Regions from separate parts of the Allorhizobium sp. nf9_anc genome, predicted to be linked through region 1. Evidence: riboswitches for the same ligand, from Rfam matches in the RefSeq annotation. Region 1 holds a riboswitch; each other region holds the start of a gene.
What was found. Region 1 has a riboswitch for cobalamin ahead of cobU (bifunctional adenosylcobinamide kinase/adenosylcobinamide-phosphate guanylyltransferase). Riboswitches for the same ligand answer to the same signal wherever they lie in the genome.
Positions count from the first base shown of each region.

Region 2: another riboswitch for cobalamin. It lies ahead of bluB (5,6-dimethylbenzimidazole synthase); the one in region 1 lies ahead of cobU (bifunctional adenosylcobinamide kinase/adenosylcobinamide-phosphate guanylyltransferase).
Region 3: another riboswitch for cobalamin. It lies ahead of AC02Y0_RS13740 (aromatic ring-hydroxylating oxygenase subunit alpha); the one in region 1 lies ahead of cobU (bifunctional adenosylcobinamide kinase/adenosylcobinamide-phosphate guanylyltransferase).
Region 4: another riboswitch for cobalamin. It lies ahead of AC02Y0_RS18325 (ABC transporter ATP-binding protein); the one in region 1 lies ahead of cobU (bifunctional adenosylcobinamide kinase/adenosylcobinamide-phosphate guanylyltransferase).

Region 1 covers NZ_CM150481.1:1,883,488-1,890,732, forward strand. Annotated here, with positions in the region: gene cobN (cobaltochelatase subunit CobN) at 1-2,059, opposite strand, end outside; gene cobW (cobalamin biosynthesis protein CobW) at 2,063-3,139, opposite strand; gene cobU (bifunctional adenosylcobinamide kinase/adenosylcobinamide-phosphate guanylyltransferase) at 3,143-3,673, opposite strand; cobalamin riboswitch at 3,859-4,232, opposite strand; gene AC02Y0_RS09005 (hypothetical protein) at 4,300-5,118, opposite strand; gene AC02Y0_RS09010 (ATP12 family chaperone protein) at 5,182-5,988, opposite strand; gene AC02Y0_RS09015 (HAD-IA family hydrolase) at 5,998-6,651, opposite strand; gene AC02Y0_RS09020 (RluA family pseudouridine synthase) at 6,648-7,245, opposite strand, start outside.
Region 2 covers NZ_CM150481.1:1,452,541-1,459,785, forward strand. Annotated here, with positions in the region: gene AC02Y0_RS06865 (NAD+ synthase) at 1-1,279, shown strand, start outside; gene AC02Y0_RS06870 (hypothetical protein) at 1,282-1,617, shown strand; gene AC02Y0_RS06875 (TolB family protein) at 1,637-2,473, shown strand; cobalamin riboswitch at 2,512-2,701, shown strand; gene bluB (5,6-dimethylbenzimidazole synthase) at 2,743-3,480, shown strand; gene AC02Y0_RS06885 (DUF2865 domain-containing protein) at 3,437-4,492, opposite strand; gene AC02Y0_RS06890 (acyl-homoserine-lactone synthase) at 4,627-5,268, opposite strand; gene AC02Y0_RS06895 (helix-turn-helix transcriptional regulator) at 5,369-6,097, opposite strand; gene AC02Y0_RS06900 (NADP-dependent malic enzyme) at 6,214-7,245, opposite strand, start outside.
Region 3 covers NZ_CM150481.1:2,798,617-2,805,861, reverse strand. Annotated here, with positions in the region: gene AC02Y0_RS13755 (L-threonylcarbamoyladenylate synthase) at 1-755, opposite strand, end outside; gene AC02Y0_RS13750 (GGDEF domain-containing protein) at 974-2,053, shown strand; gene AC02Y0_RS13745 (DUF6656 family protein) at 2,070-2,675, opposite strand; cobalamin riboswitch at 2,979-3,181, shown strand; gene AC02Y0_RS13740 (aromatic ring-hydroxylating oxygenase subunit alpha) at 3,283-4,527, shown strand; gene AC02Y0_RS13735 (FAD-binding oxidoreductase) at 4,530-5,612, shown strand; gene AC02Y0_RS13730 (BA14K family protein) at 5,841-6,260, shown strand; gene AC02Y0_RS13725 (BA14K family protein) at 6,465-6,959, shown strand; gene minC (septum site-determining protein MinC) at 7,149-7,245, shown strand, end outside.
Region 4 covers NZ_CM150481.1:3,739,341-3,746,585, reverse strand. Annotated here, with positions in the region: gene AC02Y0_RS18345 (ABC transporter substrate-binding protein) at 1-894, opposite strand, end outside; gene AC02Y0_RS18340 (sugar-binding transcriptional regulator) at 1,043-1,996, opposite strand; gene AC02Y0_RS18335 (DUF4142 domain-containing protein) at 2,123-2,674, shown strand; gene AC02Y0_RS18330 (NAD(P)/FAD-dependent oxidoreductase) at 2,897-4,255, shown strand; cobalamin riboswitch at 4,361-4,593, shown strand; gene AC02Y0_RS18325 (ABC transporter ATP-binding protein) at 4,796-5,590, shown strand; gene AC02Y0_RS18320 (ABC transporter substrate-binding protein) at 5,612-6,568, shown strand; gene AC02Y0_RS18315 (FecCD family ABC transporter permease) at 6,638-7,245, shown strand, end outside.

The DNA of each region.
Region 1 (7,245 bases):
CGGCGATCAGTTCCAGGATCTGTTTCTTCAAGAGAACGAGCCGGCGCGGGTCGCCGCCCGAGGCCTCATAATACTCGTCGACCAGCGCCTCCAGGTCCTTCAGCGGGCCATAGCTTTCCGCGCGCGTCAGCGGTGGCGTCAGATGGTCGATGATGACGGCAGAGCTGCGACGCTTGGCCTGCGTGCCTTCGCCGGGATCGTTGACGATGAAGGGATAGAGATGTGGCAGCGGTCCGAAGACGGCTTCCGGGAAACAGGTCTCCGACAACGCCAGCGCCTTGCCCGGCAACCATTCGAGATTGCCGTGTTTTCCCATGTGGATGATGGCCTGCACCCCGAATTCCTTTCTCAGGAAAGCGTAGAAGGCGAAATAGCCATGCGGCGGAACGAGGTCCGGCGAGTGGTAGGTTTCCTTCGGATCGATGTTGTAGCCGCGCGCCGGCTGAATGCCGATGACAAGCTTGCCGAAGCGCATGAGCGGCAGGGCAAAAGCGTTGTCGAGATGAAAGGGATCGTTCTCCGGCGCGCCCCATCGGGCGGTGACGCGATCCTGAACCTCTTTGGGAAGACTATCGAATAAGCCCCTGTAATCACGGAGGGATAGCCGTTCTCGGATGACACGTCCGTCATTCGCCGCGTTGGTCGGCCCAGCCATCAGCGCCTGTATCAGCGCATCGCCGTCAGCGGGCAGATCAGCGACGTCGTAGCCGGCGGCGCGCATGGCGCGCATGACTTCGATCGTGCCTGCCGGAGTATCAAGACCGACGCCATTACCAAGTCGTCCGTCACGGTTCGGGTAGTTGGCCATGACCAATGCCACGCGCCGGTCTGCAGGCTCGGTCGCGCGAAGTGTCGCCCAGTTCGCGGCCATTTCGGCGACGAAGCGCATGCGGCCGGCATCCGGCTCGTGGCTGACGAGATTGGCCTCGACCCGCTCATCGAACCGCGCCTTAGACTTGAAGGAAACGGCGCGTGTCAGAACCCGGCCATCGACTTCCGGCAGGGCCACGCTCATCGCCAGGTCCCGGGCGCTGAGGCCCTGGCTCGAATTCTCCCAGGTGGTGCGTGGCGAGGAGGAGAAGATCGCCTGCAGCACGACGGCACCCGTCTCATCGAGCACGGTCGACGGCTTTTCCGCGCCAGGCGTCGAGACGGCGAAACCGGTGGTGTTGATGACAACCGATGGCGGGAAGCGGTTGAATATAGCCCGCAGCGTATCGACGGAGACCTGGTCCTTGAGGCTCGACACGAAGACCGGCAGAGGAACGAGGCCCTCAGCCTTCAAGGCTTCGACCATGGCCTCGACGGGTGCGGTTTCGCCGCTCTGGACAAGGGCACGGTAGAAGCAGAGGGGGGCGATATTCCCTCTCCCTGCAGCCAAGGAGAGGGTCAGGGTTAGGGGCTGGTCTTGCTCGGTGCTTTGCCCCTCATCCGCCCTTCGGGCACCTTCTCCCCGTAGACGGGGAGAAGGAAAGGCCAGGCCCTCCCATTCCTCAACCCCGATCACGCCCCTGCCCGGCCACCAGATTCCGGCTTTCAGCAGCGGACGCGCCGGTTCCGGTCGGTCGGCACCGTCGAGAATAGCCTCGGCATAGGACACAAAAGCCGAGGCATTCCCCGCCCCGCCTTCGGTCAGATAGGTCCACAGCGCGCCGCGGTCCTCGTCTGAGCTGTTCTGGAAGGGCGAAAGCCCCTCGTCCGGCTTGTCGTCACCGGGCAGCACGACGATGGCCGCGCCGCTGCGGCGGGCTGAGGCGTGCAGGGCCTCCAGCGCATAGTGGAAGTAGCTCGCACCACCCAGCGCCCTCACCACGATCAGCCGCGCATGGCGTGCCGTGCGTTCGATGTAGGTGTCGACCGACATCGGATGCTTCAGCGTCATCAGGCTGGCAAGCCGCCAGCGAACCGCCTGCTCGCCCCTCGCCTGTACGGCGGCTGCGATCGCAGCCAGCTCCGTGTCGGCCGCCGAGAGGAACAGCACGTCCCCCGGCGTCTGGCCAAGATCGATCGCCTCGTCGCCGTCGCTAATCGATCCCTTCTGGGCAAGCAGGAGATGCATGGATCAGCCGGCCGCTGCCTGGACGTCTTCAACTACCGCACCGAAATCCCATTCATGCAGGCCGATGACAACGATGCGCGTCTCGCGCTTTTCGGCGCTCGTCCAGGGGCGGTCGAAATAGGTGTCGATCCGGGTGCCGACGGCCTGGATGACGAGGCGCATCGGCTTGCCCGGCACGTCGATGAAGCCCTTCAGGCGCAGGATGTCGTGCTTTTCGATGACAGGCTTCAGGCGATCGATGAAATCGGAAGCGTCCTTGATGGCGCCGAGCTTCAGGACGAAGCTCTCGAATTCGTCGTGATCGTGGTGATGGTCGTGGTCTTCGCCCGAGGCATGCAGGGCCTCATGCTCCAGCTCGTGATGCGACTTGCGATTTTCGATGTCGTCTTCGGTGCTGGCGCCGATGCCGAGCAGGACGAGCGAGGGCACTTCGCCATTCTTTGCCTCGATCATCGAAGGCTTGCGGCTGGTGCGGCCGGTGACTTCCGCGCGCACAGCGGCAATGCCGGCAGCGTCAAGCAGATCGGTCTTGTTGAGGACGATAAGGTCGGCGCAGGTCAGTTGGTCCTCGAAGAGTTCCTCGATCGGGCTCTCGTGGTCGAGATTGTCGTCTCCGGCACGCTGGGCGGCGACTGCGTCATGGTCGTCCGCGAAACGACCGGCAGCGACAGCCGCGCTGTCGACCACAGTCACGACGCCATCGACGGTGACGCGGGTGCGGATATCGGGCCAGTTGAAGGCGGCGACCAGAGGCTGCGGCAGCGCCAGACCCGAGGTTTCGATGACGATGTGGTCGGGCTTCACGTCACGCTCGAGCAGCTTGAGCATGGTCGGCACGAAGTCGTCTGCGACCGTGCAGCAGATGCAGCCATTGGTGAGTTCGATGATGTCATCCTCGGTGCAATTGTCGGCGCCGCAGCCCCTCAGCACGTCGCCATCGACGCCGAGATCGCCGAATTCATTGATGATCAGCGCAATCTTCTTGCCGCCGGCATTCATCAGCATGTTGCGGATGATGGTGGTCTTGCCGGCCCCCAAAAAGCCGGTGATGACGGTCGCGGGGATCTTTTGCTGCAACATGGTTCAACCCTTCATTTTCAACGGCAAACCTGCCGCGATAAAATAGACTTCAGCCGCCTCTGCGGCGATGGCTTGGTGGAGACGGCCGGCATGGTCGCGGAAGGCGCGGGCCATCTTGTTTTCGGGCACGATGCCGAGGCCGACTTCATTGGAGACGAAGATGATGGTGGCCTGGAGTTCCCTAAGGCTGGTGGCGAGTGCCGCGCCGTCTGCGTCGACGTCACGGCCTTCTTCCATCATCAGATTGGTGACCCAGAGGGTCAGGCAGTCGACGAGGATCACACGCTCTGGCTTGTCGAGCGTCTTCAGCGACCCGACGAGATCCAGCGGCTCCTCATGCGTCGTCCAGCCGTCATCGGCACGGTCGGTCTTATGCGCCTCGATGCGGGCACGCATCTCGTCATCCCAGGCGCGGCCCGTGGCCAGATAAACGCGATCCAGGCCGGTGTCGCGCGCCGTTGTTTCGGCAAAACGCGACTTGCCCGAGCGGGCGCCGCCGAGAACGAGGATGGATCGAGATTGGGATGCGGTCATGGCGTGCCAAGGCCCCAGACCGCACGCAGATAACCTGCAGCGCGTGTTTCGAACACGCGCGAAGAATAGATCGATGCACGATCCGCACATACGGACCGGCATCGGCGGGGCCTCAAGGACCCGCGGATGCAAGACGTCGCCACGACAACCTCCGTGCTGGCAACGGGGAAACCTCCCCAGTATGGGCACCATGCCCGTGGATGGCAGGTCTCCTGGCTCGCAGGTCGTGGTCTTTAAAGGACCGTCGGGTTCTCCTCGCCTTCCCAGGGTTTGCAGGCAACACGAAAGAGCGGACGATTCGTAGAGAAAGAGGCGTCCTGCCCCGGCTGATCGTGTTGCCACCCCAGTGGCTTTTCCATCCTGTCGTTCTCGAGAGGCCGGTCACACACTGCGACCCGTCACCACCTGAAACGTCAGAGCGGATGGAGAACCCTCGCTGCAATACAGTCGCGGGGTCGGCTGCGTTCAGCATGCCCGGTTGGGGTCCACGCCTTCGCATTCCCTTTTGCTCTCCGGACAACATCTCTGTCGTCCGGAAACCATCCGTCATGAGGATTAGGCCGAGGTCAGGTTCAAGTCAATCACGGCTGCGCCTTGCAGCTGCGTCATCGCGACCCAAGGGCCGATCATGGGTTCGCGGCGCAATCCGGCGTGACGGACGGATCGCAGTCGGCGCGCAGCCGGATCGTGCCGCTTGCTCCCTGCTCCACAGGTGTGCCGGACCCGACGTCAGCCGCACGACGCGCCGGCTGTGCAGGAGCTGTTGCACGCACAGCCGGAGCCTCGGCAACCGGAGGCGCCGCCATCTCCTGGGGTGCTGGTTGTGCGGCGGCGGCAGGTGGCGTCACCGCCACAGGCTTTTGCGGCTCGACCTTGGGCATAACCGCCGCCGCGCGCGGCACAGAGGCTGGCGCATTCGGCACGATGACCGGCGGCGGGTCGGAGACAAGGCGGGTGGATATCGTGCGTGGTGGCTGCGACTTGCGAATGCGCGGCGTCGTCAGCGAGAAGGCGAAACGGATGCGCGCTGCAATCTCCTCGGCAAGCGCCTGACGCGTCCAACGGGGATCGTCTGTCGGGCTGTTGACGGTGAAGAAGCCTTGCGCCACCGGCTCACCCGTTTCTACGGAGGTCGCTGTCACCGTGAACTTCGCCTGGGCGAGCCTGCGTCGGGCGCCCTCGCCAAAGCCGAGATGGTCGATCTTGACCAGCAGCACGACGCGCTCGGCCCCCGCGGGTGCCCGGGTCGCGGCTATGGCTGACGATACGCGACGATCAACGTTCTCGATCAGGTCGAGCGGGATGCGGGCGTCAGCCATAACAGTGACATTGCGGACGTAGTAGACCAGCGGCCGGTCGATGCTTCGGCCATGCAGCAGCGTACAGGATGCCAACACCATGAGGAGCCCGACGGCTGCGGCGATGCGGAGACTGCGAGCAAACATGACGACCCCGGACAGGTGATTCTGGACCTGCCCGAGAATTCGCCATTTATGGTTAGTGGACGGTTAACTTGCGGGCTGAAGGGCCGCGAAGAGTGAGGCTGCCGACGCGAATTCGCCATACCGCGCCTCACGACGCGCTTCGGCCTCGGCGTCCGAGCCCCAATGCTCGATTGTCCAGTCCTCGTCGAGATGTGCCAGCGACCAGACTTCGTCGAGATCGAAAGCACCCTCGGCAAAGGCCAGGGTCAGAACAGCCGAGCCCGTCAGCGTCGTTACGACGTTGAGGCAGGAGATCTGGAAGGGCTCGCGGTAGCGCTCAAGAGCGCGCGCGTAAGCGGCCACAGCCTCGGCCGGCTGCTCCTGATGCATCACGCCTTCGACAAGAAAGAAACGGGCGCCGTGGGCAGTCGCGACCCAGGACAGCACGGCATCCCAGCGTGCTGCCTGGCGGTCGATCAATTCCGTTGGGCCGTCTGCACGGTAGCAGAGCAGATCGGTGCCGGCGAAACGGACGATCTCGTCGAACACTTCGGAAAGGCTGTTCGAGACAGCGTCGATCGCGGTGTTGGCGAGCTTGGTGACCGGCATGGTCGCCGGGTCGATAAACTCGCCCTGCCCGGCCCATTCTGCCACCACAAGTTCAGCCGCCTCGCGGGTCGGCAGCGTCAACAGGTTCTTGGCCGGCGTCTTCACCGACTTGCCGTCGAGGGTGATCGAGAAGCCGTCCTCACGCTCCTCCATGCCAACGCTCTCGTAGAAGCGCTTCGGCAGCGGCCGCTTCATCTGGATCTGCGCCCGGCGTACCGGGTCCTCATGGCTGGGTTCCGGAATGAAGGTCCCGAAAATGTCCTGGCTGAGTTCGTCGCGCATCAAGGGCTCCTAGTGGATATAGGCCAGAAGGTCGGCGGGGCGTTCGACCACGGCATCGGCTCCGGCCTTCCAGAGTTCGTCCGGATTGGCGTAACCCCAGGCAACACCGATCGCGGTCGCGCCTGCGGCCTTTGCCATCTGCATGTCGTAGATCGCGTCGCCGATGACGATCGTTTCACGCGGCGCCATGCCTGCCTCGTCGCAGCATTCCGTCACCATGGCCGGGTGCGGCTTGGAGGGGCATTCGTCGGCGGTCCGGCAGAACAGGAAATGGGGCTTCAGCCCATGGCCTTCAAGGATCATTTCCAGTCCGCGCCGCGACTTGCCGGTCACGGCGCCGAGCCAGATATCGTCGCGCGCGATCAGGGCATCCAGCACCTCACGGATGCCGTCGAACATGGTCTCGCCAAAACCGGAGTCCCGTCGAACATCAGCGAAGATCTTCTTGTAGTGGGCCGCCATGGCGACCGCCTCATCGTCGGCATGCGGCTTGCCGTCCATACGGGCGATCGCAATGTCGAGCGTCAGGCCGATGATCGATTTGGTCGTCTCAAGTGCTGGCTCTGGCTTGCCAAAGGCGATGAAGGTGTGGCGCATGACCTCGTGGATCAGGCCGGCGCTGTCGACCAGCGTGCCGTCGCAATCGAAGAGTACAAGCTTCATTCGCCGTCCCTGTCACCATCGCGCTGGTCGAGGCCGAGCAGGTTCCAGGTCTGGACCATGTGCGGCGGCAGCGGTGCGGTCACCTTCAGGCGACCACCATTGGGATGCGGCAGGTCGATATAGCGCGCGTGCAGATGCAGGCGCTTCTGGACGCCGCCGGGGAAGTCCCAGTTGTGGTCGTCGATGAAGTATTTGGGGTCGCCGATGATCGGATGGCCAATATGGAGCGCATGGACGCGCAGCTGGTGCGTCCGACCTGTGTAGGGCTCCATCTCCAGCCAGGCGAGGTTCTGGGCTGCCGTATCGATCACACGGTAATAGGTGATGGCGTGGTCCGCCCCGTCCTCGCCGTGCTTGCAGACCCGCATCCGGTCGCCCTCATCGGTCTGGTCCTTGGTGAGCCAGGTCGAGATCTTGTCTTCGTGCTTGCGCGGAACGCCCTTTACCAGCGACCAGTAGATCTTCTTGGTGTCGCGCTCGCGGAACGCAGCCGTCAGCTTCTGGGCAGCGCCACGGGTGCGGGCAACGACGAGCACGCCCGAGGTGTCGCGGTCGAGCCGGTGCACGAGGCGCGGCTTTTCGCCCTTCCTGCTC
Region 2 (7,245 bases), 430 kb from region 1:
CTTTACCGAAGGCGAGATGCCGGGACCGGTGAATTTTCGCGGTGTGCGCATCGGGGTGCCGATCTGCGAGGAGATCTGGAACGATCTCGGCGTCTGCGAGACGCTGGCCGAGACCGGCGCCGAAATTCTGCTGGTACCGAATGGCTCGCCCTACTACCGCGGCAAGGTCGATGTCCGCCATCAGGTGGCGCTGCGTCAGGTGATCGAGACAGGCCTGCCGCTGGTGTTCGCCAACCAGCTCGGCGGCCAGGACGAACTCGTCTTCGACGGCGCAAGCTTTGCCTTCAACGGCGACAAGTCGCTCGCCTTCCAGATGAGCCAGTTCGAGGAGACGCTGTCGGTCACGACCTGGAAGCGCACGGATGATGGCTGGCGCTGCGACCAGGGTCCGATGTCGCGTATTCCGGAGAAGGAAGAGGCCGACTACCGCGCCTGCGTGCTGGGCTTCCGCGACTACGTTAACAAGAACGGTTTCAAGAGCGTCGTGCTCGGCCTGTCCGGTGGCATCGATTCTGCCATTTGTGCTGCGATCGCCGTCGATGCGCTCGGCGAGGAGCGGGTGCGCACGATCATGCTGCCCTATCGCTATACCTCGCAGGAGAGCTTCGCCGACGCGGAAGCCTGCGCCAAGGCGCTCGGCTGCCATTATGACATCGTGCCGATCCAGGAGCCGGTTGAGGGCTTCCTGTCGTCGCTGTCGGAAATGTTCGAGGGCACCGAGAGCGGCATCACGGAAGAAAATCTGCAGAGCCGTACACGAGGGACAATCCTGATGGCGGTCTCCAACAAGTTCGGTTCGATGGTCGTCACCACTGGCAACAAATCGGAGATGTCGGTGGGCTACGCCACGCTCTATGGCGACATGAATGGCGGCTTCAACCCGATCAAGGACCTCTACAAGATGCAGGTCTATGCGCTGTCGGCCTGGCGCAACGAGAATGTCCCCCCAGGCGCGCTTGGACCATCCGGCGAAGTCATTCCCGCAAACATTCTGTCCAAGGCGCCGTCTGCCGAGCTTCGGCCGAACCAGACCGACCAGGATTCGCTGCCGCCTTATCCGGTTCTCGACGATATCCTCGAATGCCTCGTCGAAAAGGAAATGGGCGTGGACGAGATCGTTGCGCGTGGCCATGACATTGCGACGGTGCACCGGGTGGAGCACCTGCTTTATCTTGCCGAATACAAGCGCCGCCAATCGGCGCCGGGCGTGAAGATCACCAAGAAGAACTTCGGACGCGATCGCCGCTATCCGATCACGAACCGTTTCCGGGATCGCTGAGCGTGTCGATAGAGGACCACGATGCCCGGGCTGCTTTGCCTGATTTCACGGCGGAGGAGCGCAGCTATATCTTTGCTGTCGGAGCGCATGACAATCAGGATAGCGGGCTGTACCGGACGCTCTCAGGCGCCGCCTACTTCCTGCCCTCGATTGCGATTGGCTGCTACGGCCTGTGGGATGGAAGCTTCAAGATGCTGGGCATCGGGTTCCTCACGCTGAACGTCAGCCTGATCTGGGGTTTCTACACCGAATGGCGCAGTGCTCATCTTGAGCGGACTGGCCGGGCGATCTTCGCCAAACTGCGCCAGGCGATGGAAAATCGCTCACGTGCAGACTGATTATTCCAAGGAGACCACTATGCGCAGTTCGGTCGAGATCTACGATATGACGACCCGTGAATGCGAGGTCGTCTGGCAGACGGAGGACCTCGTCGAGGCGCCCAACTGGTCGCGTGACGGCGAGTTTCTCGTCATCAATGGCGACGGCCTGCTCTATGCATTGCCGCTCGATGAGGATGATCCGGAGCCGGAACTGATCGACACCAGCTTCGCCGTCCGGCTGAACAACGACCACGGCATTTCGCCTGACGGTGCCTCGATCGTCTTTTCCGACCATACGCTCTACGGCAAGTCCTGCATCTACATGCTGGGTGACGGGGATGACGAGCCAAGGCAGGTGACGACGAACATGCCGTCCTATTGGCATGGCTGGTCGCCGGACGGGAAGGTGCTTGCCTATTGCGGCGAGAGAAACGGTGCCTTCGACATCTACACGATTTCGACGAAGGGCGGTGCCGAACAGCGCCTGACCAACGGCGAGGGGCACAATGACGGTCCCGATTATTCGCCTGACGGGCAGTGGATCTACTTCAATTCCAGCCGCACCGGCACCATGCAGATCTGGCGGATGCGCACCGATGGCACCGGCCTGGAGCAGCTGACCTCCGACGGCTACGGGGACTGGTTCCCGCATCCGTCGCCGGATGGCAGCAAGGTGCTGTTCCTCTCCTATGATGCCGAGGTCTCAGGTCATCCCCGTGACAAGCAGGTCCGGCTTCGTTTGATGGATGCCGATGGCGGCAATGTGGAGACGCTGTTCGAGTTCTTCGGTGGGCAGGGCTCGATCAACGTGCCGAATTGGTCGCCGGATGGATCCGCCTTCGCATTCGTGCGCTACTTCCCAACAAGTGACTGACGCCGTCGTTTTTGATCTGTCCCAGCCGGGCTCTTCACGCTAGAAACCATCTGTCAGGTGCCTGCCTATCGGCAGGAGAATCGGGAAGCTGGTGAAATTTCGGCACGTGCCCAACGCTGTGAGGCGGACGTGATGCGCAAGGGGGAACCCGACCACTGGAGCAATCCGGGAAGGTGCGTGTTGCGGATGATGCCCAGTCAGAAGACCGGCCTGACAAGATAGACCGAACCCGCGTGGACGGCGGGTGGTTGCGCATTGTGGGGATTACGATGCACGACGATCCGAACGAGTACCTCGTCCGGACAGCGCCCTTTGTCGACGAGGACAAGGATGCCGTCTACCGGGCCATTCATACGCGACGCGATGTTCGCGACCAGTTTCTTCCCGATCCTTTGCCCGACGATCTCGTGCGCAGGCTGCTTGAAGCAGCCCATGCCGCACCGTCGGTTGGTTTCATGCAGCCTTGGAGCTTTATCCTGGTCCGCAGCGCTGAGACGCGTGCGGCGGTCTGGGACGCGTTTGCGCGGGCTAATGAAGAGGCAGAGGCGATGTTTCCCGAGGCGCGCCGCGATGCCTATCGGGCGCTGAAGCTGGAGGGCATCCGCAAGGCGCCGCTGAATATCTGCGTCACGTGTGATCCCGATCGTGCCGGTCCCGTTGTTCTCGGGCGGACCCATGATCCCAGGATGGATGCCTTCTCGACGGTCTGCGCGATCCAGAACCTGTGGCTTGCCGCGCGAGCGGAAGGGGTCGGGCTCGGCTGGGTCAGCATCTTCCACGAGGCCGAAGTGAAGGCGATCCTCGGGATCCCGGATCGCGTCCAGATCATCGGTTACCTGTGCCTCGGCCTTGTCGATCACCTCTATGCGTCGCCCGAACTCGAAGTGAAGGGCTGGCGCAAGCGTCTGGCGCTCGAGGAGCTGATCTTCGAGGAGCATTGGGGCGTGCATGCCGCCGGGCCGGTCACTCCTGCAGGGGCTGTGGACCCGGCGCTGCCGGGTTCCTGAGATCGATCGTTCCCTTGTCGGGAGGGATGAAGACCGGGCCGACGCGGCGAACATTGAGGTTTGCCTCATCCAGACTGCGTTCCACGGCAGGGCGGGGAGCCGCCGGTGTCGTTTTCGACTTCGGTGCAATCTCCAGCACGGAAGACTGGTAGTCGGGCAAGGCGGGACGGGGCGTCATGCGTTGGTAGTATTGCTGAAGATTGCAGGCGCAGGACGGCTCCGCATTCGTCCGGCGATTGCGGTAGACGAAGGCGTTCGGCAGGTCCCTGTAGGGACGGCCAGTGATGGCCGAGACCATGTCGACCGTTTCGCTGCGTTCCGGCGCGTGAAAGAAGAGCTCCGTTTCCGTCCCCGGGCACATCTGCTGACACTGGGCAGCGTCGCGGCCAAAATTCATCGCTGACGTCTGTGATGAAATCGGGAAAAAGCCGCCGTCGCAGGTGCGGACGCAGAGCGTGCGGACATTGCCGGTCGGAAGGATGCCGATCGGCGGCGGTGGCGTCGCATAGGCTGCTTCCGCCTCGCGGTCCGGACGGTAGGGTTCCGGCAGCGTGTCGAGATAGGGGATGCGCTCGGCTTCCTGCGGCAGTGGCGGCTCATCCGGGCCGCATCCATTTGCCTCGAGGGCCGTTACAAGAGCTGCGCGGGCATCCGCCACGCGGCTTTCGCGAAGGTCGGCCAGCCGCGTTGCAAGGATGTCGCGATTTGCCTCCATGCGGGAGATTGCCGTTGCCAGGTCGCTGCAGTCATTGCCGCCATCAGGCCGGATCTGGACGATGGAAGAGGTGAGGCAGCGCAGCCGACGCTGGTCCTGGCGCGCCTTGCGCAGTTCGAGATTCTGCTGCGCAATGGCGCTGGCATAGCTGTTGATCTCAGGCGATCGTCCGCCCTGCTCCACCAGGACCAGGCGGTCGCGCAGTCGCTCGCAAAGCGCCGAGGCCTCGGCCCCGGATGGCAAGATGCCGCCCATGAGGACAAACATCGCGATGGAACTGACTATCCTGCTCGGCACATCCGGATTCCAGTTGTCGTTTGCAAGGCAGACTACGACCCTGATGCGGTGCAGGATATCCGAGTGGTGGTCAAATTCAAATGACAGATGACGTGAGTAGGGTACGGCACCTGCCGCACCCGCCTTGTTCTATGTCATGCGGCCTGAGCTGCCGTGAGGGTCATCGGTCGTTCGAGCACGCTTCCCTCGATTGCCGCCACCGCTTTCATCCTGTCGAGCATGTCCCGGGAGACCTCCCAGGATACCGCTACCGCCTGAACCACGCCGATGCGCTGGGGCTCGCCGATCCGCAATCCGGGGCAGCCCATGCGCTTGAACATGCGCTCCAGAAACACATCCGTTACGGTGACGATGTGGCTGAGGCCGGATGCCAGGCCCAGTTCTCCGACGCCGCACATCAGCTCGGCTGCGGCGATCGTCACCTGGTTTCCGGCACGGTCCTGCGAGATCTCGGGATCGATGCAGAAGCGGCTCGATTCCCAGATGGCGGCGCTGCGGATTTGCGGACCGTCCCCGAGCAGGATCGGGAATGTGTCGTCGAGCATGTTCGGCCCAAGCGTCGGCAGCAGTCGAAGCGAACCGCGCAGACGTCCCTCATCGCCATAGGAGAGAACATAGAGCGGATTGGACCGGTCATAGTCGTCGATCTCCCAGGCATCGCGCACCTCGACCTCCCAGCCGAGGAGGTCGTGGAAGACACGTTTGCGCAGCCTGTGCATCGCATCGATGTCGGAGGGAAACTGGTGTCGGCGTGCGCCGTTGATGATCCTGATCATGCCTTGCTCCTTCTTGCAGAACGGAACAGGCAGGATGCGGCTCAAGCCATCCGAATGAAATTGACGGTTGCGCCAGCATTCTTATATGCAATCTATGATACTATGAAGGTTTTGCCTTTTCTGATGACACGTCAGTGTCCGCGAGACGCGGGATCAGGCCGCGCCAAACGGCCTCGGCGACAGCTTGAGCATTTGTCATGACGTCGAGTTTGTGCCGGGCATTGGCCATGAAGTGGCGGATCGTGCGTTCGGTAATGCCGAGAATGACGGCTGTTTCCCAGTAGCTCTTGCCGGCTGCAATCCAGGCCAGCGTCTCGCGCTCGCGGCGGGTCAACGACTGTCCCCCCGACTTTTCCAGGCTCTCCATGCGAGCGGGTCGCGTCAGCCTGGCGTTCAAACGTGTGCCCAGGCTCAGGAGGTCTCTGTCGTGGAGGCGGCGCCAAGTGGAGAGTTCGGGGATCTGTGGTCCGGCTTCCACCAGAAGACCGCTGTTGCGACCGGGCAAGGGGTAGCCAATGATTGCAGGCCCGTCCTCGTTGCCCCTGTTCCTGCCGGCGAGTTGAATGGGCTCGAGGGCTGCGAAGACACGGAGGATCTGTTCGACAGGCGGCTTGCGATGCGGGCTGCGCACACTGTGTGGCACGTGTCGCCGGAGACTGCGGTGAATGGTATGGGCGCGCATGCGGCCATTGCTGATGACCGCGTCGACATAGGTGACCGGTCCCGTTTCGTAGGCCACCTGCAGGCGCGACAGGAAGGCTGGAGGATCGAGCGTTTCCTGCTGGTCCAGCCAATCCAAGAGTTCGAAATATGCCCCCGACTGCGCCATCGACAATACCCTATATTTCAAGGGAAACAGTGTCGGCGTTGCAGCTTTGGCTTGTCTAGTGGCTAAGTTTCGCGGCGGTCGAGCGGCGGACGAAAACCGCCGCTCGAGAGCCCAAATCAACCGGCCGGCTGCGACGCTTCGACGACGGCCAGTGCTGCCATGTTGACGACGCCACGGGATGTCACAGAGGTCGAAAGCACGTGCGCCGGCATGGCGGCACCGAGCAGGATCGGACCCACATGCAGGGCATCCATCATGGTGCGGACGATGCCGAGCGAGATGTTGGCGGCGTCGAGATTCGGGAAGACCAGAAGGTTTGCTTCACCCGTCAGCGTGCTCTCCGGCATGGCGCGCTTGCGCAGGACCTCTGACAAGGCCGAGCCGCCCTGCATTTCGCCGTCGACTTCGATCTCCGGTGCATTGGTCCTGATGATCTCAAGTGCTTGACGCATTTTCGAGGCGCTGGCGGACGGGCGGGAGCCGAAGTTGGAATGGGAGAGCAGGGCTGCCTTCGGGCTGATGCCGAAGCGGCGGATTTCCTGCGCCGCGAGAATGGTCATTTCCGCGATCTCCTCGGCACACGGATCGTCCGTGACGAAGGTGTCAGTGAAGAAGATGGCGCCGCGCTGCGAGATCAGCAGGCTGAGACCTGAGAAGTCGCGCACACCCTCACGCTTGCCGATGATCTGGCGAACGTCACGGACATGGCGGTCGTAGCGGCCTTCGACGCCGCAGATCAGGGCATCTGCATCACCACGCTTGACGGCAAGTGCGCCGATAACAGTGGTGTTGGTGCGCACGATCGTGCGCGCAGCTTCCGGGTTGATGCCGGCGCGGCCGACCAGCGCGAAGTAGTCGTCGACATAGTCGCGGTAGCGCGGATCGTCTTCCGGATTGACCAGTTCGAAATCGGTGCCCGGGCGGATGCGCAGGCCGTAGCGCTTCAGGCGCGTCTCGATGATCTGCGGACGTCCGATCAGGATCGGTTCGCCGATACCGTCTTCGAGCAGGACCTGGGCTGCGCGCAGCACGCGCTCGTCCTCGCCTTCGGCGAAGATCACGCGCTTGTTCGATGCCGTCTTGGCAGCCGCGAAGATCGGCTTCATGACGAAGCCGGAGCGGAAGACGAAGCGATTCAGCTGGTCGAG
Region 3 (7,245 bases), 920 kb from region 1:
GCTTCCGCGCTCGACACCTCTGTCGCATTCAGTCGCACCGAAGCGTTGGGCGCATAATGCGAGGCGAGCATGCCGGGCGCTTCGATCGCTGCAGTGCCGGACGCCTTGGGCCGGATGACGGTCTTGCCCGTTACCGCTTCGATCGCCTCGGCCTCGATCCCGCCGGGTCGCAGAAGCCGGATCTCGCCGTCCTCGACCTTCACGATCGTCGATTCCACCCCGACGGGGCAGGGGCCGCCATCGACGATGACCTCGATCTTCTCGCCGAGATCGGCCTCGACATGGTGAGCGGTGGTTGGGCTGATGCGCCCGGATGAGTTGGCGCTGGGTGCAGCAAGTGGGCGCCCCAGGCTGCCGATGAGCTCTGCTGTAAACCCGACGGGTACGCGAATGCCGACAGTCTCGAGCCCTGCCGTGGCCAGCGGGTGGATGCCGCAGTTCTCTTTCAGCGGAAGCACCAGCGTCAGCGGCCCGGGCCAGAAGGCCTCGGCCAGCTTGCGCGAGATCGGGTCGAACACGGCATAACGCTCCGCCATGGCAAGATCCGCCATATGGCAGATCAGCGGGTTGAAGTGCGGGCGCCCTTTGGTCTCGTAGATGGAAGTGATGGCTGCCGGATGGGTGGCGTCGGCGGCAAGCCCGTAGACGGTCTCTGTGGGGATGGCCACGGGCCGATGGCGCAACAGCACGTCGGTGGCAGCTGCGATCGCCTCCGCTCTGTCCGTATCTGTTGCGATCGGGATGATCCGCGCCATGTCTCCGAGCCTTCCAGTCTGCCTTTGCCCGTCCATATCCCGAGCCGGGCAAGGCGGCAAACCTCTTTTTCGGCGCAAGCAACCCCAGATTCCACCCTATTTTTTTAAGGGGGTGCGTAAACCGTTCGAATTTTAACTACCGACGTAACCGAAAGAAAGAGTTGTTCGCCTATGGTTTAGCCAAGAGACTGAAAAGCGTCATTCGGGGAAGTGGACAGATGCAGCAAGTCAAGAATCCGGCCGCAAGCATTGCGCTACGCGTCGCGACCGCCATGCATCAGATGGGCATAGACGGTCTGCCGCGCAATTACGAACTGGTCTACGAGGCCTATTCGGGCAGCAATCCGGAACTCGTGCGCGAATTCATCGCCCTCGGCAAGATCAAGTCCCAGGAAGCGCTCGACGAACTCGGCCGCAAATATCTGCCGCATCACCACGAAGACGGGCTTCTGAGCCGCCAGAATGGCCAGGTTCGCGCCGAGATGAGCAACTTTATCTCGCTCCTCAACGAGGAGAAGATCTCGCTCACCGATTACGGCCGCGTCATCGGCCATGCCTCCAAGACCATCCTGACGGAAGCCGATCTCGAAGGCACGCCGCTTGGCCAGTCGATCAAGATGCTGAAGGCGGCGACCGAAAAGCGCGCCCACCAGAACAGCAATGTCGTGCGCGCCGTCGTCGACAAGACGGCATCGCTCGCCGACCTGCAGCGTGAGGCGGAAGAGGCCGAAGCCGCGAAGTTCGTGGATCCGGTCACCCGCCTTGCCAGCCGCCGCGCCTTCAACAAGGCCGTCGCCAAGATCTATGCAAACCCGGAAATGCCGGTGCTCTGCGGCGTCGCGATCGGCGAGATCGACGATTACGCCCGCATCCAGGAGCAGATGGGCCCGGCTGTTGCCGAGCGCTTCCTGATGCAGGTCGCCAAGGTGCTGGAAGCCGTGTCCGGCGGTGGCGATCTCGCCTGCCGCTTCGATGCCGGCCGCTTCGGCCTGCTGCTCTACACGTCGGATCAGGAAGAGATCAGCCGCGTCGTCGATCTCGTTCGCGCCAAGCTCAAGGCCACCAATTTCGTCGGCTCGTCGACCGGTGCCCGCATGGGCCAGCTCGGCATGTCCTTCGGCATCTGCTTCTCCGAGCAGGCCCCGAACGCATTCGACTTCACCAACTTCGCTGAAAAGGCGCTCGCCACCTCGAAGGCAGCCGGCGGCGACACCGTGACGATCTACGGCGCAAGCGACTATGTGTCAAAGGATTGGCTGCTCTACAAGAAGAAGCCGGTCGGCGGTTTCGGCGCCTGAGCGTCGAACTCCACGCTCAAAGCTTTGCGATGATCTTCCTGAGCTCGGCGTCTCGTGCGCCGAGCATCAGCACGTTCCGCAGCGCCTCTTTCGGATCCACCGTCTGGAACAGCAGGCCATTGTTGCGGAACGAACGGTCGATAGCCATCGACTTGGCCTCCGCCTCAGGCTTGATCGCCACGGCGAAATACATCCGTCCGTAATTCTGCTTGATCTGCTCGAAGAACACCTCTTGACCGCCAAGCTCGGCAAAGAAATTGGCGATGTAGAAGGCCCATTTTACATCGGCATATTGCGCGAAATTCGTGCGCGCCGCCGTCACATGACAGTAGCCGAGATGCGGGCTGTTGTTCAGCGTACGGTGGAAGATGACCTTGGGAAACTTGATCGAGCGATGGAAGCCGTTAATCCGCTCGTGAGTTGTCTCTGCCGCCCGCTCAAGCCGCCGACCCGTCCGTGCCGCCACCTCCTCGTAGGAAAGATAGCGTCGCTCGTCCGGCAGCCAGTCCTCGCGGCTACGCGAGATCCGACCGGTTCTGAGGAACTCGGTATGGACTGCCTTTGAGGATGGCGGCGTTTTCGTTTCCGCTTTGGGAGCCGCGTAGTATCTCAGTTTCTGCATCTTGACGCTCTGACGTACCCGGACTGATTGCTTGAGCTTAGCGCAGCATGGTTAATCATGATTTGATGGTATTCTACATGAGCGAGGTTTCGCGAGGCTTGCCGCACTGCAAATCTTGAAAGCCGCCCCCTGATCGCGCGTTTGCGCCATCCCGTCTTCGGGAATTTCTTTGCTTCTACTCTACGCCACGGAAATTGCAGGAGAATTCGTCTCCCTCTGTTTTCACGGGCATTCTGTCGCCATGTCGCAAACGATTTCGGGCGTGTCGTTCCGCAATGCAGCGTCGGCCTGCGCCCTGTGATTAGATAATTGTGAGCTCGAGGTGCTGTCACTCTAGGGAGGGCGGGAAATCGGGAAGCCGGTCGAAATCCGGCGCTGCCCCCGCAACGGTGGTGGAGAATGCGTTTTGGCAAAAGGCCACTGGGGGTGACCCTGGGAAGGCGCCGACGCGGTCCGCAAATGGACCACTCCTGAGCCCGGAAACCAGCCTCGGCAGATGGACATTTGAGGTTGCGGAGGGCGACCGGAGATAGCCATGCAAACCGCCTTCCCAGGGCGATGGCAGGCTGTGCTCTTTTCTCCCCCGAGTTTTGAAAACGAGGACGACATGGACCTGCAGGCCAACGTGCTGCGCCAGCTGAAGAACCGCCGCGAAGGCTTCTCGCTCGAGCAGCCATTCTATATCGATCAGGATTACTTCAAACTCGACATGGAGATGATCTGGTATCGCGACTGGCTGTTCATCGGCCATGACTGCGAGATCCCGCGCGCCGGCAACTACTTCACAGCCCAGATCGGCGATTACCCTGTCGTCATCGTGCGCGGCAAGGATCAGGCCATCCGCGCCTTCCACAACACCTGTCGCCATCGCGGCCACCGCGTCTGCACCAAGGACAAGGGTGCCGCTGCCAAGCTCGTCTGCCCCTATCATAACTGGACCTACGACCTTGACGGTTCGCTCGTCTTTGCCCGCCAGATGGGCGAGAACTTCGACAAGGCCGAGTTCGGCCTGAAGACCGTCCATTGCGAAAGCGTTGGCGGCTACATCTTCGTCTGCCTCGCCAATGAGGCCCCCGACTTCGCCCCGATGCGCGCTTCCATCGAGCCGTATCTTGCGCCGCATCGCCTCTGGGAAGCCAAAGTAGCCCACAAGAACACGATCATCGAGAAGGGCAACTGGAAGCTCGTCTGGGAAAACAACCGCGAGTGCTACCACTGCGCCAGCAACCATCCCGAACTCTGCCGCACCTATCCGGAAGCCCCGACCGCAACCGGCGTTCAGGGTGCCGGCGATGACCCGTTCATCTCCGAGCACTGGGCGCGCTGCGAGGCCGCAGGCCTGCCGTCCACCTTCAACATGGACCCGACTGGCCAGTTCCGTACCGCCCGCATGCCGCTGATCCAGGATGCCGAGAGCTACACCATGTCCGGCAAGCGCGCGGTGAAGAAGCCGCTCTCCGCCGATGTGCCGATCAGCCATATCGGCACCATGCTGCTCTTCCACTACCCGACGACCTGGAACCACATTCTCGGCGATCACGCGATCTCCTTCCGCGTTCTGCCGCTCTCGGCCGAAGAGACGGCCGTCACCACCACCTGGCTGGTGAACAAGGATGCGGTCGAAGGCGTCGATTACGACCTCGAAGAGCTGACCCATGTCTGGAACATGACCAACGATCAGGATCGCTCAATCGTCGAGGAAAACGCCTTCGGCATCCGCTCGCCGGCCTATGAGCCCGGTCCCTATTCCGTCGATCACGAAGGTGGCGTCATGCAGTTTGTCGAATGGTATTCCAACTTCATGACGGGCCGCCTTCAGGGCGACAAGGCCCGCCTGTCTGCGGTGGCTTGACCATGAACATCGCCGTCACCCAGTATCGCCATGTCGACGAAATGCGCCCCTGGTCCGACCGGGAGCATCTCCTCGAATGCGTCGCCGTCACGCCGGAAGCCGCCGACGTGATGACTTTCACCTTCAAGCCGAACAAGCCGAACCTGTGGTTCCGCTACATGCCAGGCCAGTTCGTGACGCTGGAGGTCCCGGTCGGGCCTGAGCCGGTGATGCGCACCTACACGCTCTCCTCCAGCCCCTCGCGGCCCTACACGGTCGCGGTAACGGTCAAGGCGCAGAAGGACAGTATCGGCACGCGCTGGATGTTCGACAACCTGAAGCCCGGCATGGCGCTGAAGGCCTTCGGTCCGCTCGGCGACTTCTCCTATGCCAAGTATCCCGGCAAGAAGTATCTCTTCATCTCGGCCGGCTCCGGCATCACGCCGATGGTGTCGATGACCCGCGACATGAGCGACCGGGCCCCCGACAGCGACATAACCTTTTTGAACTGTGCCCGCTCGCCTGACGATATCATCTTCCGCTGGGAGCTTGAGGCCAAGGCCCGCGAGATGCCGCATCTGACGCTTGGCTTCATCGTCGAGCAGGTCTCGCGCGGCCAGCTCTGGTCGGGCCTGAAGGGCCGCATCGACAAGGCGAAGATTGCGCTTCTGGCACCCGACTTCCTCGAGCGTACCGTCTTCTGCTGTGGCCCGGCGCCCTTCATGGCGACCGTGCGCGAAGCGCTCGAAGGTGCCGGCTTCGATATGAAGCAGTATCACGAGGAGGCCTTCCAGCCGGTCAAGCCGGAACTGCCGGAAGTGGTCATCTATGCCGATGGCGAACAGCCGACCAAGGTCACCTTTGCCATGTCCGGCAAGGACGGTCTTTGCGCGCCGGGCCACACGGTTCTGCAGGCGGCCCGTGCGGCGGGCGTCCGCATCGGGGCGGCATGTGAATCCGGTCTCTGCGGCACCTGCAAGGTCATGAAACTGTCAGGCGAGGTCGAGATGGACCACAATGGCGGCATCCTCGACGACGAGATCGACGAGGGCTACATCCTCGCCTGCTGTTCGCGGCCCAAGGGCGATATCGAGATCGAAGTCTGAGCCGACGATCTCAGATCAATTGCGTGTGAAAAGAGGGCGGAACCGCAGCGGTTTCGCCCTCTTCCTTTTGCATGATGGCGCGACGGCGCACCTGCCACTTGCAGCCGCTTCTCTGGCCGTTTAGCATCTTCTGGTGGAGGCTGCCCGACCGCTGTCGCGGTCCGGCCAGGCGTCGGCCATGAGGGTCGGCGCGGGCGATGGGTGGCTCCGGGTCAAGGGGGATCACGCATGAAGCTTGTTTCTGCTCTCGCTGCCGCATGCCTCGCCGTTGCCGGTGTCATGGTGTCGGGTCCTGAGGCGCATGCCGGCGGTATCGAAGTCCGCATCTATGAAAGCCATACCAGCTACCGGCACTATCAACGCGTCACCGTCGTGTCGCGCCACCAGGGCCATCGCGCGCACGGCTATCGGCTGCACCGCCCGGGCTATGTCTATCACAACGGCCTCTGGATCTCGCCGCGCTCCATGCGGTCAGGCGTCATCGTCGATCGCCCCATCCCGCGCCGCCATGTGGTGAATTACGCCGGCGGCATCAATCCGCGTCACCACAGCTGGTGCGCCGAACGCTACCGGTCCTACCACTGGCGCAGCAACACCTTCCAGCCGTATCACGGCCCGCGCCAGCAGTGCTACTCGCCCTATTATTGAGGCTCTAAGGAACAAAACCTGGCTTTCTCCGTTGACGGTCACTTGCGCGCGCAAGTGGCCTCAAAGCCTTGGCGCGCGAAGCGCGGGTCATGAACGACATGTTAATTTTGAGTTCAGGCTGGCTCCAATAAGTTGATTTTCATAGGTCGAGGGACGGGTTTCGCCCGCCCCGGACGACCCTGAAAACATGCAGGGAGAAACACCATGAAGACTGCATTGAAGACGACGGCCATAGCAGCGCTCGCGTCGATCCTCGCCATCACCGGCATGGTCCCGGCCCAGGCTCAGGTCATCCGCCCGGTGGCTCCGATCGCAGCGACCACCGATGCCACAACCGTTCAGTATCGGGACCGCTACGAGCGCCGTTTCGACCGTCGCATAGAGCGCCGTATCGATCGCCGCATCGACCGCTACGAGCGCGCTCGCTACTGGAATGGCCACCGCGGTTACAGCGAGCGCCGCGCGGGCTACCGTTACCATAACGGCTACTGGTATCCGCTCGCAGCCTTCGCAGCCGGCGCCATCATCGGCGGTGCGATTGCCCAGCCGCGTCCGGCGCCCGTCGCTCCGCGCGCAGCAGGCCTCAACCCGAGCCACTACGACTGGTGCCAGGCTCGCTATCGCTCATACGACAGCTACTCGAACACCTTCCAGCCGTATAACGGCCCACGCCAGCAGTGCCTGTCGCCTTACTATTGATCGACCGTGCTGACTGATCCGGCTTCCTCGAGAGGCCGGAAAGGGTTAACATCGAACCGCCCCGGCCCCGTGCCGCGGGCGGTTTTTTCGTAAGCCCGATCCGCCTGTTTCCTAACGGCAAAATCACCGCGTTAACCATTTGTTAACCAAATCGGCGCTACTCCTTTCATCAACGATTTGTTTACGTAGATGACCAAAGTGCTAACCGAACCCCGCTCCATCCGCATCAAGGGTAGATCCTTCCTGGCCGTCGTTCTGACGCCGGATCCGCCGTTCGACGACTGGC
Region 4 (7,245 bases), 1.9 Mb from region 1:
GAGCCAGTTACCGCGCTTGCCAAGGCCCGTGTCGGGAGCGAGCGCGAAGCTCACCTTGTCGGCAACAGTCGAATCCTTCGGGTTGGTCACGAAGGAAGCAGCGACCGTGGCATCGATCCACATGCCGCACTTGCCCTGCTGGAAGAGTGCCAGGTTTTCGTTGAAGCCGTTGGACGAGGCGCCCTGCGGGCCGGCGTCGTTCATCAGCTTGACGTAAAAGTCGAGCGTGTTCTTCCACTCCGGCTGGTCGAACTGCGGCTTCCAGTTCTCGTCGAACCAGCGGGCGCCGAAGGCGTTCGACGTGGCCGTCAGGAATGCCATGTTCTCGCCCCAGCCGGCCTTACCGCGAAGGCAGATGCCGTTGATGTCGTTGGCGCGGTCGGTCATCTTGCGGGCAGCGTCGGCCACGAATTCCCAGGTCGGGGCATCGGGCATGGTGAGGCCGGCCTTCTCCATCAGGTCCTTGCGGTACATGATGAAGGAAGACTCGCCGTAGAACGGTGCAGCATAGAGCTTGCCGTCGTCGCCGGTCAGACCCGAGCGGATGGCCGGCAGAAGGTCGTCGACGTCGTAGTCGGCGCCAAGGTTTTCGAGCGGCAGCAGCCAGCCCTGCTTGGCCCAGATCGGAACTTCATAAGTGCCGATCGTCATGATGTCGTACTGGCCACCTTTCGTCGCGATGTCGGTCGTGACGCGCTCGCGCAGGACGTTTTCCTCAAGCGTGACCCACTCGACCTGGATGTCGGGGTTCGCCGTGGTGAATTCGGAAGTCAGGCCCTGCATGCGGATCATGTCGCCGTTGTTCACGGTCGCGATCGTCAGGGTTTCGGCCGAAGCCATGCCGGCAAGGGCCAGCGCCGAGCATGCGCCCAGCAGAATCGTCTTCAATGTCATGTCTTCCTCCCAGAAGAAAAATGAGCATTCGCTTTGCTCATGGGCAATTACTCACTCTGTGCGCAAAAAATGTCAATCGGGATTCCATGCTGCGATGCGGCATGGACCCGTTAAGCCTCAGAACTCAAATTGAAAATTTTCGCCGCCGCTAGCTCGCCAAGAGGTGCCGAGCCGCCTCTTCGTCCGTGATCAAGCCGTTGATATGACCACCCCGGACCGCTGCGAGGATGGCCGGATGCTTGCGGCGACCCCGTGCAAGCCCCACGACCGTCGATGTTTGGCGGGAAGGGATCTCAAGGCTCGCGACCCGCTCATTGACCGGATGTTTCAGCAAGGTGCCGTCCTCGCCGAAGATCCAGCCACAGATCTCTCCCACCGCGCCTGCCTGAAGCAGATCCTGCATTTCGTCGCGTTTCAGAAAACCGTCGACCAGCAGCGGCGCGCTCATGTTCATTTCGCCGATGCCGACGAAAGCGACGCCGGAATGTTGGGCGAGTGCGATTGTCGGTGCAACGAGAGGCTGGTTGTGCAGCAGCTCCCGCTCTGCAGGAGAGGACACTATGACCGGCAGTGGCATCGGGAAATGCGGTGCCTTGATCGCGTCAGCCATCGAAAAGATGACATTGAAATAGGCGGCCGACCCGTCCGGGCTGATATTCCCGGTCAGCGAAACGATCTTGTGCTGCGGACATTCCATCGGCGACAGCTGGTCGATCATGGCGCGCAGCGTGCGGCCGGTCCCCATGGCAATCACCAGCGGGTCGGGTTGTTTGAGCCAGCGTTCGAGCTGTGCAGCGCCTGCCTCCGCAACGCCGACCGTCGCCGATTCCGAAGCCGGATCTGAGGGCACGATCTCGACCTCCTTGAGGCCGAACTTCTTCTGCAGCGCTTCCGCAAGCTCGAGGCACGCCGCGATCGGGTGGTCGAGCCGAACCTTGATCAGCTTTTCCGCAACGGAAAGCGACACCAGCCTCTGGGCGCTTTGCCGCGAAATGCCCATGGACGCAGCGATTTCATCCTGTGTCCGCCCGGCGACATAGTAGAGCCAGCCGGCCCTTGCTGCATCATCCAGTCTCGTCTGCCCCTCGCCACGCCGTGCCATGCGGTCTCCTCTCCGTCTGGAACAGTGCTGCCAATTTTGCCGAGCCCTGTCAAATCGGCGCCCGGCATAGCCGTTTGGGAACGGTCGCGGCTTTGAACGGTTGGTCAGGGGAAAAAGGATGACACCATGACCCCGAAAATCACGCTCGCCATCATCTTGCTGACTTGCTCCACCGCAGCTTACGCGCAGGAGAGCACGCCTGCCCAGGAACTCACCCCTGCGACCGCTCCGGGCCAGGCCGCCACGACCCTTGCCCTCGACCCTGCGGGCTTCGCCAAGGAAGCTGCTACGGCCAATGCCTTCGAAATTCTGTCGTCCGAGGTGGCGCTCCGTCGGGGTCTCTCACCCGAGGTAAGGGCGTTTGCCCGAACGATGATCGACGACCATCGTCGCGCCCAGAGGGAGCTTCAAGATTCGGCCACGTCCGACAATGTCAGCCTGTCCGAAGACCTTTCCATGGAGCAGAGGCAGACATTGCTAGCGCTGGAGCAGGCGGAAGAGAGCCAGTTCGACAGTGCCTATCTCTCCGCACAGATGAAGGCCCATGATCAGGCGATCCAACTGCTTGGCTCCTATGCCGCCGATGGGCCTCCCGGTGGCTTGAAGACCTATGCCACGGCCCATTATCCCGCCGTCCGCAACCACATGGTCCGTGCTCAGTCTTTGACCAGCCAGTAAGAAAGCGCCGCGTCTCAGGGGATCAGGTGATGCCCGAACCCAGCAAAAAGAACCCCGCCATTGGCGGGGTTCAGGTAGGCGCCCTCAGGGGCGGCCGGGGGAGGTTGGGGGGAGGGAACAAAAGCAATTCAACCGAAAAACGGGTAGCCGCAGAATTTGTTCCATCGTCGGAACAATGATTTTCGGGCTATTGCATCGCGTCATTCGAAGAGGAACATTTGCGTGTCCCTCCTGTTTGTCGTGGGGCAGGACCAAGAGGTGATGATGGAAAGCGGAACGGAACCCACGAAGAGACCACATGTAGTGATCGTCGGGGCCGGCTTCGGCGGCCTCGCCTGCGCCCAGGCTCTGGGCAATAGGGCAATCGACGTGACGGTCATCGATCGCCGCAATCACAATCTCTTCCAGCCGCTTCTCTATCAGGTCGCAACGGCGGCCTTGTCGCCTGCAGACATCTCCGAACCGATTCGGCGCACACTGGGTCGCTACGACAACATCCATGTTGTCATGGCCGAGGTCGTGTCGGTCGATGCGCACGCTCGGGCGATCATGCTTAAGGACGGCGGCTCGATCCCCTTCGATCGCCTAGTGCTCGCCACCGGCTCCACCTACAATTACTTCGGACATGATGACTGGCAGCAGCATGCACCGGGTCTCAAATCCATCCACGAAGCCCGCGACATCCGTCACAGGCTGCTCCTCGCCTTCGAAAAGGCGGAGCGGAGCACCGATGAGGCCGAGAAACGCAGGCTTTTGACCAGCGTGGTCATCGGCGGCGGACCGACAGGTGTCGAAATGGCGGGCGCGATCTCTGAACTCGGCCGCTTCATGATCGCCCAGGATTTCCGCAAGCTTCACGCCGATCAATTGGCGGTCCTGCTGGTCGAGGCCGGGCCGAGAATTCTATCCACCTTCCCGGAGCCTCTCTCGCAATACGCCTCCGATTACCTCGCTGGGATCGGTGTCGATATCCGCCTCAATACGCCTGTCGAAGATATCACCGCGGAGGGCGTTCAGGTTGGCGGCGCGTTCCTGCCCGCGAGTTGCATCGTCTGGGGTGCGGGCGTGAAAGCCTCCCCGGCCGCCGAATGGCTGGGCATCGAGGCAGGCCCCGGCGGTCGCCTGCCGGTGGCGCCCGATCTTTCGGTTGTCGACAAGCCCGGCATCTATGCCCTCGGCGATACGGCGCTTGCGGTCGGCGAAGACGGCAAGCCGATGCCGGCCTTGGCCCAGGTAGCCAAGCAGCAGGGGAAATTTCTCGGCCGTGCGCTGAAAGCCAGCCTCCTGTCCGGAAAGCCCATTCCCACGTTCCACTTCCACAATCGCGGCAACACCGCAGTCATCGGGCGCAATGCCGCCATCTTCGATTTTGGATCCTGGCAGCTCAAGGGACGCCTCGCCTGGCTGCTCTGGGCCCTTGTTCACGTCTATCTGCTGGTCAATTTCGAGAAGAGGCTGCTGGTCAGCATTCAGTGGATCTGGCGCTATTCCACCCGCCAGAGAGGCGCGCGCGTCATCGACGAGAAGGCCGTCTCTGCTGTCCTGCCGGAGGCCGCTGCCGAAAATAGAACAACCACCTGATGTGCAGGCGCAGTTTCAGGGTGGACAAGGTCAACGTTGGTCGATAGATGTAATGGTATTACATAACTGGAAAGAATAGTGGCTTGACCGGCGGGGTCTGCAGATCTTATGCAAGCAGGTGACGGTTCCCTCAACGGATGACTCCGAAGGGGATTAATAGGGAACACGGTGCGGAAGACCCAAAAGGGACCAAGACCGTGGCTGCCCCCGCAACTGTAAGCGGATTGCTGTCCATTCTCGCGGCGTTCACACGCCGGGCCACTGCGGGTCACCGTGGGAAGGCAAATGGAAAGCGTATATCCGCAAGCCAGGAGACCTGCCGTCAAGCGATGAAACCGAAGCGGACGGGGTGTTCCGATGGATACGAACTGGCTTTTGCACAGCGCCCTCGGGCGCGCCGAACACATGCCATTTTGCCTCCGGAGAAATCCTGCGGAGGACTGGCATGCATTTCCGTCTCGATCTTGAGCCGCTCAGGCTTGGATCCAAGCTCGCCCATGGCGTAACCGCTGGCCGTAGCTCCCATGCGGAGGTGCGCTGATGAGTTGCAGCAGCAAAGGGTGCCCCATCCGCGTCACGGATCTCGGCTGGGGTCCGAAATCATCCCATTTCCTCGTTCGTGACGTGTCGTTTGCGCTCGACGCCGGCGACCGGCTGGCGATCGTCGGCCCGAATGGCGCCGGCAAGACGACCTTGCTCCGCTGCCTGTATCGCGGCGTCTCTCCCCTGGAAGGCCGCGTCGAGGTGGATGGCCAGGACATCTGGTCCATGAGTGCCCGCCAGGTTGCACGGCGCGTCGCTGTCGTCCTGCAGGAAATGCCTGGCGATTTCCCCTTCACGGTCCGCGACGTGGTGATGATGGGCCGCGTTCCCTGGCGCGAGGGGCTTTCCGGCTGGAATGATCAGGACAGAGCCGAAGCCGAACACGCCCTCGACCATCTCGATCTTCTTCGTCTGGCGAACCGCCAGTTCTCGACCCTCTCGGGCGGCGAAAAGCAGCGGGTGCTTGTGGCGCGTGCGCTCGCCCAGAAGCCGGAGATCCTGATCCTCGATGAGCCGACCAACCATCTGGACATCCGCCACCAGCTCGAAATCCTTGATCTGTTGGGCGCGCTCAATCTGACGATCATCACGACGTTGCACGACATCAATCTTGCGGCCGAATTCGCAAGCCATGTCGCTCTGATGCATGGCGGCCGAATGAGTGCCTTCGGGGCGCCGGAGGCGGTTCTGACCGAACAGGCCTTGTCGGGGACCTTCGGCGTGCTCGCCGCGCGCCAGCAGGCGGAAGGTCTTCGCGCGCACCGTTTTTCTTTCTCACTCGCACTGAACTGATTTCGAAAGGACCCCGATACCATGGCTAACCGTTTTCTCCTGTCCGCCGCTCTGCTCGCATCGGTCTTCACGGCTTCTTCCGCCTTCGCCTATCCGGTCACGGTCAAGAGTTGCGGTCGCGACGTCACCTTCGATGCCGCGCCCGCCCGAGCCATCTCCAACGACGTCAACCTCACCGAGATGATGCTCGCCCTGAAACTGCAGGATCGCATGGTCGGCTACACAGGCATCTCCGGCTGGAAGACGCTGGATGAGGGGCTGCGCGAAGGCGTAAAGGAACTGCCGGAACTTTCGCCGAAATATCCGACAAAGGAAGTCTTGCTGAACGCCGATGCCGATTTCTACTTTGCCGGCTGGAACTACGGCATGAAGGTCGGTGGCGAAGTGACGCCCGAGACGCTCGAACCGCTGGGCATCAAGGTCTATGAACTGACCGAATCCTGCATTCACATCATGGCCAAGAACAAGCCAACGATGGACGACATGTTCGCGGACTTGCTCAATCTCGGCAAGATCTTCGGTGTCGAGCAGCGCGCTGAAGAACTGGTCGCCGGCTATCGCAAGCAGCTCGACGAGATCACCACGCGGATCGGCGGCATCGAGAAGCCCGTGCGCGTCTTCGTCTATGATTCCGGTACCGAGAAGCCCTTCACCTCGGGCCGCTTCGGCATTCCGACTGCGATGATCGAGGCCGCAGGCGGCGTCAACGTCATGGATGACGTGGAAAAGAGCTGGACCGAGGTTTCCTGGGAGCCCGTCATCGAGCGCAATCCGGAAGTGATCGTCATAGTCAACTACGGCGATGTGACCGCCGAGCAGAAGATCGCCTTCATGAAGGAGACCCCGGCCTTCAAGAACCTCGACGCCGTCAAGCAGGACCGCTTCGTCGTGCTGGAATATGTCGAGGCAACGCCTGGTCCGCGCAACGTCCAGGCCATCGACCGCCTGGCGGACGCCTTCCACCCGCGCAACATGTGATCGCTGAGGCGGGGCTGATCTTCGGCCCCGCCCGCAAGCACTACCAAAGGCAGCATGATGCACGGTCGCATGTTTCTCTGGACAGGTCTGGCGCTCGTGCTGCTTGCCCTGTGCCTCACGGCAGGCGTTTCACTGGGGTCCGCCGCCATCCCCGCTGAAACGGTCTGGTCGATCCTGGTAAACAAGCTGGTGCCCGGCACCTTCGAGCCGACATGGTCTGCGGGCCGCGAGAGCATTGTCTGGGACGTGCGCTTTCCCCGCGCCATACTCGCCGGTCTTGTCGGCGCCGGTCTGGCGACAGTCGGTGCCGTCTTGCAGGCTGTGACCCGCAATCCGCTCGCCGACCCCCATCTTCTCGGCGTGTCCTCAGGCGGGGCGCTTGGAGCGATCATTGCTCTACTGCACACCGGCCTGATTTTCGGCCTGGTCACCGTGCCGCTCTTCGCCTTTGTCGGCTCGCTGCTGGCAACGCTCGCCGTGGTCGCCGTGACGCGCTTCACCGGTGCCGGAGCCGACCGCCTGGTGCTGACGGGCGTGGCAATCGCTTTCGTCGCGACGTCGCTTGGCAATCTCGCCATCTTCCTGGGCGATCCCCGGGCCGCCCATACGGTGGTCTTCTGGATGCTGGGCGGCCTTGGCCTCGCCCAGTGGTCGCATCTCATCTATCCCGTGATCGT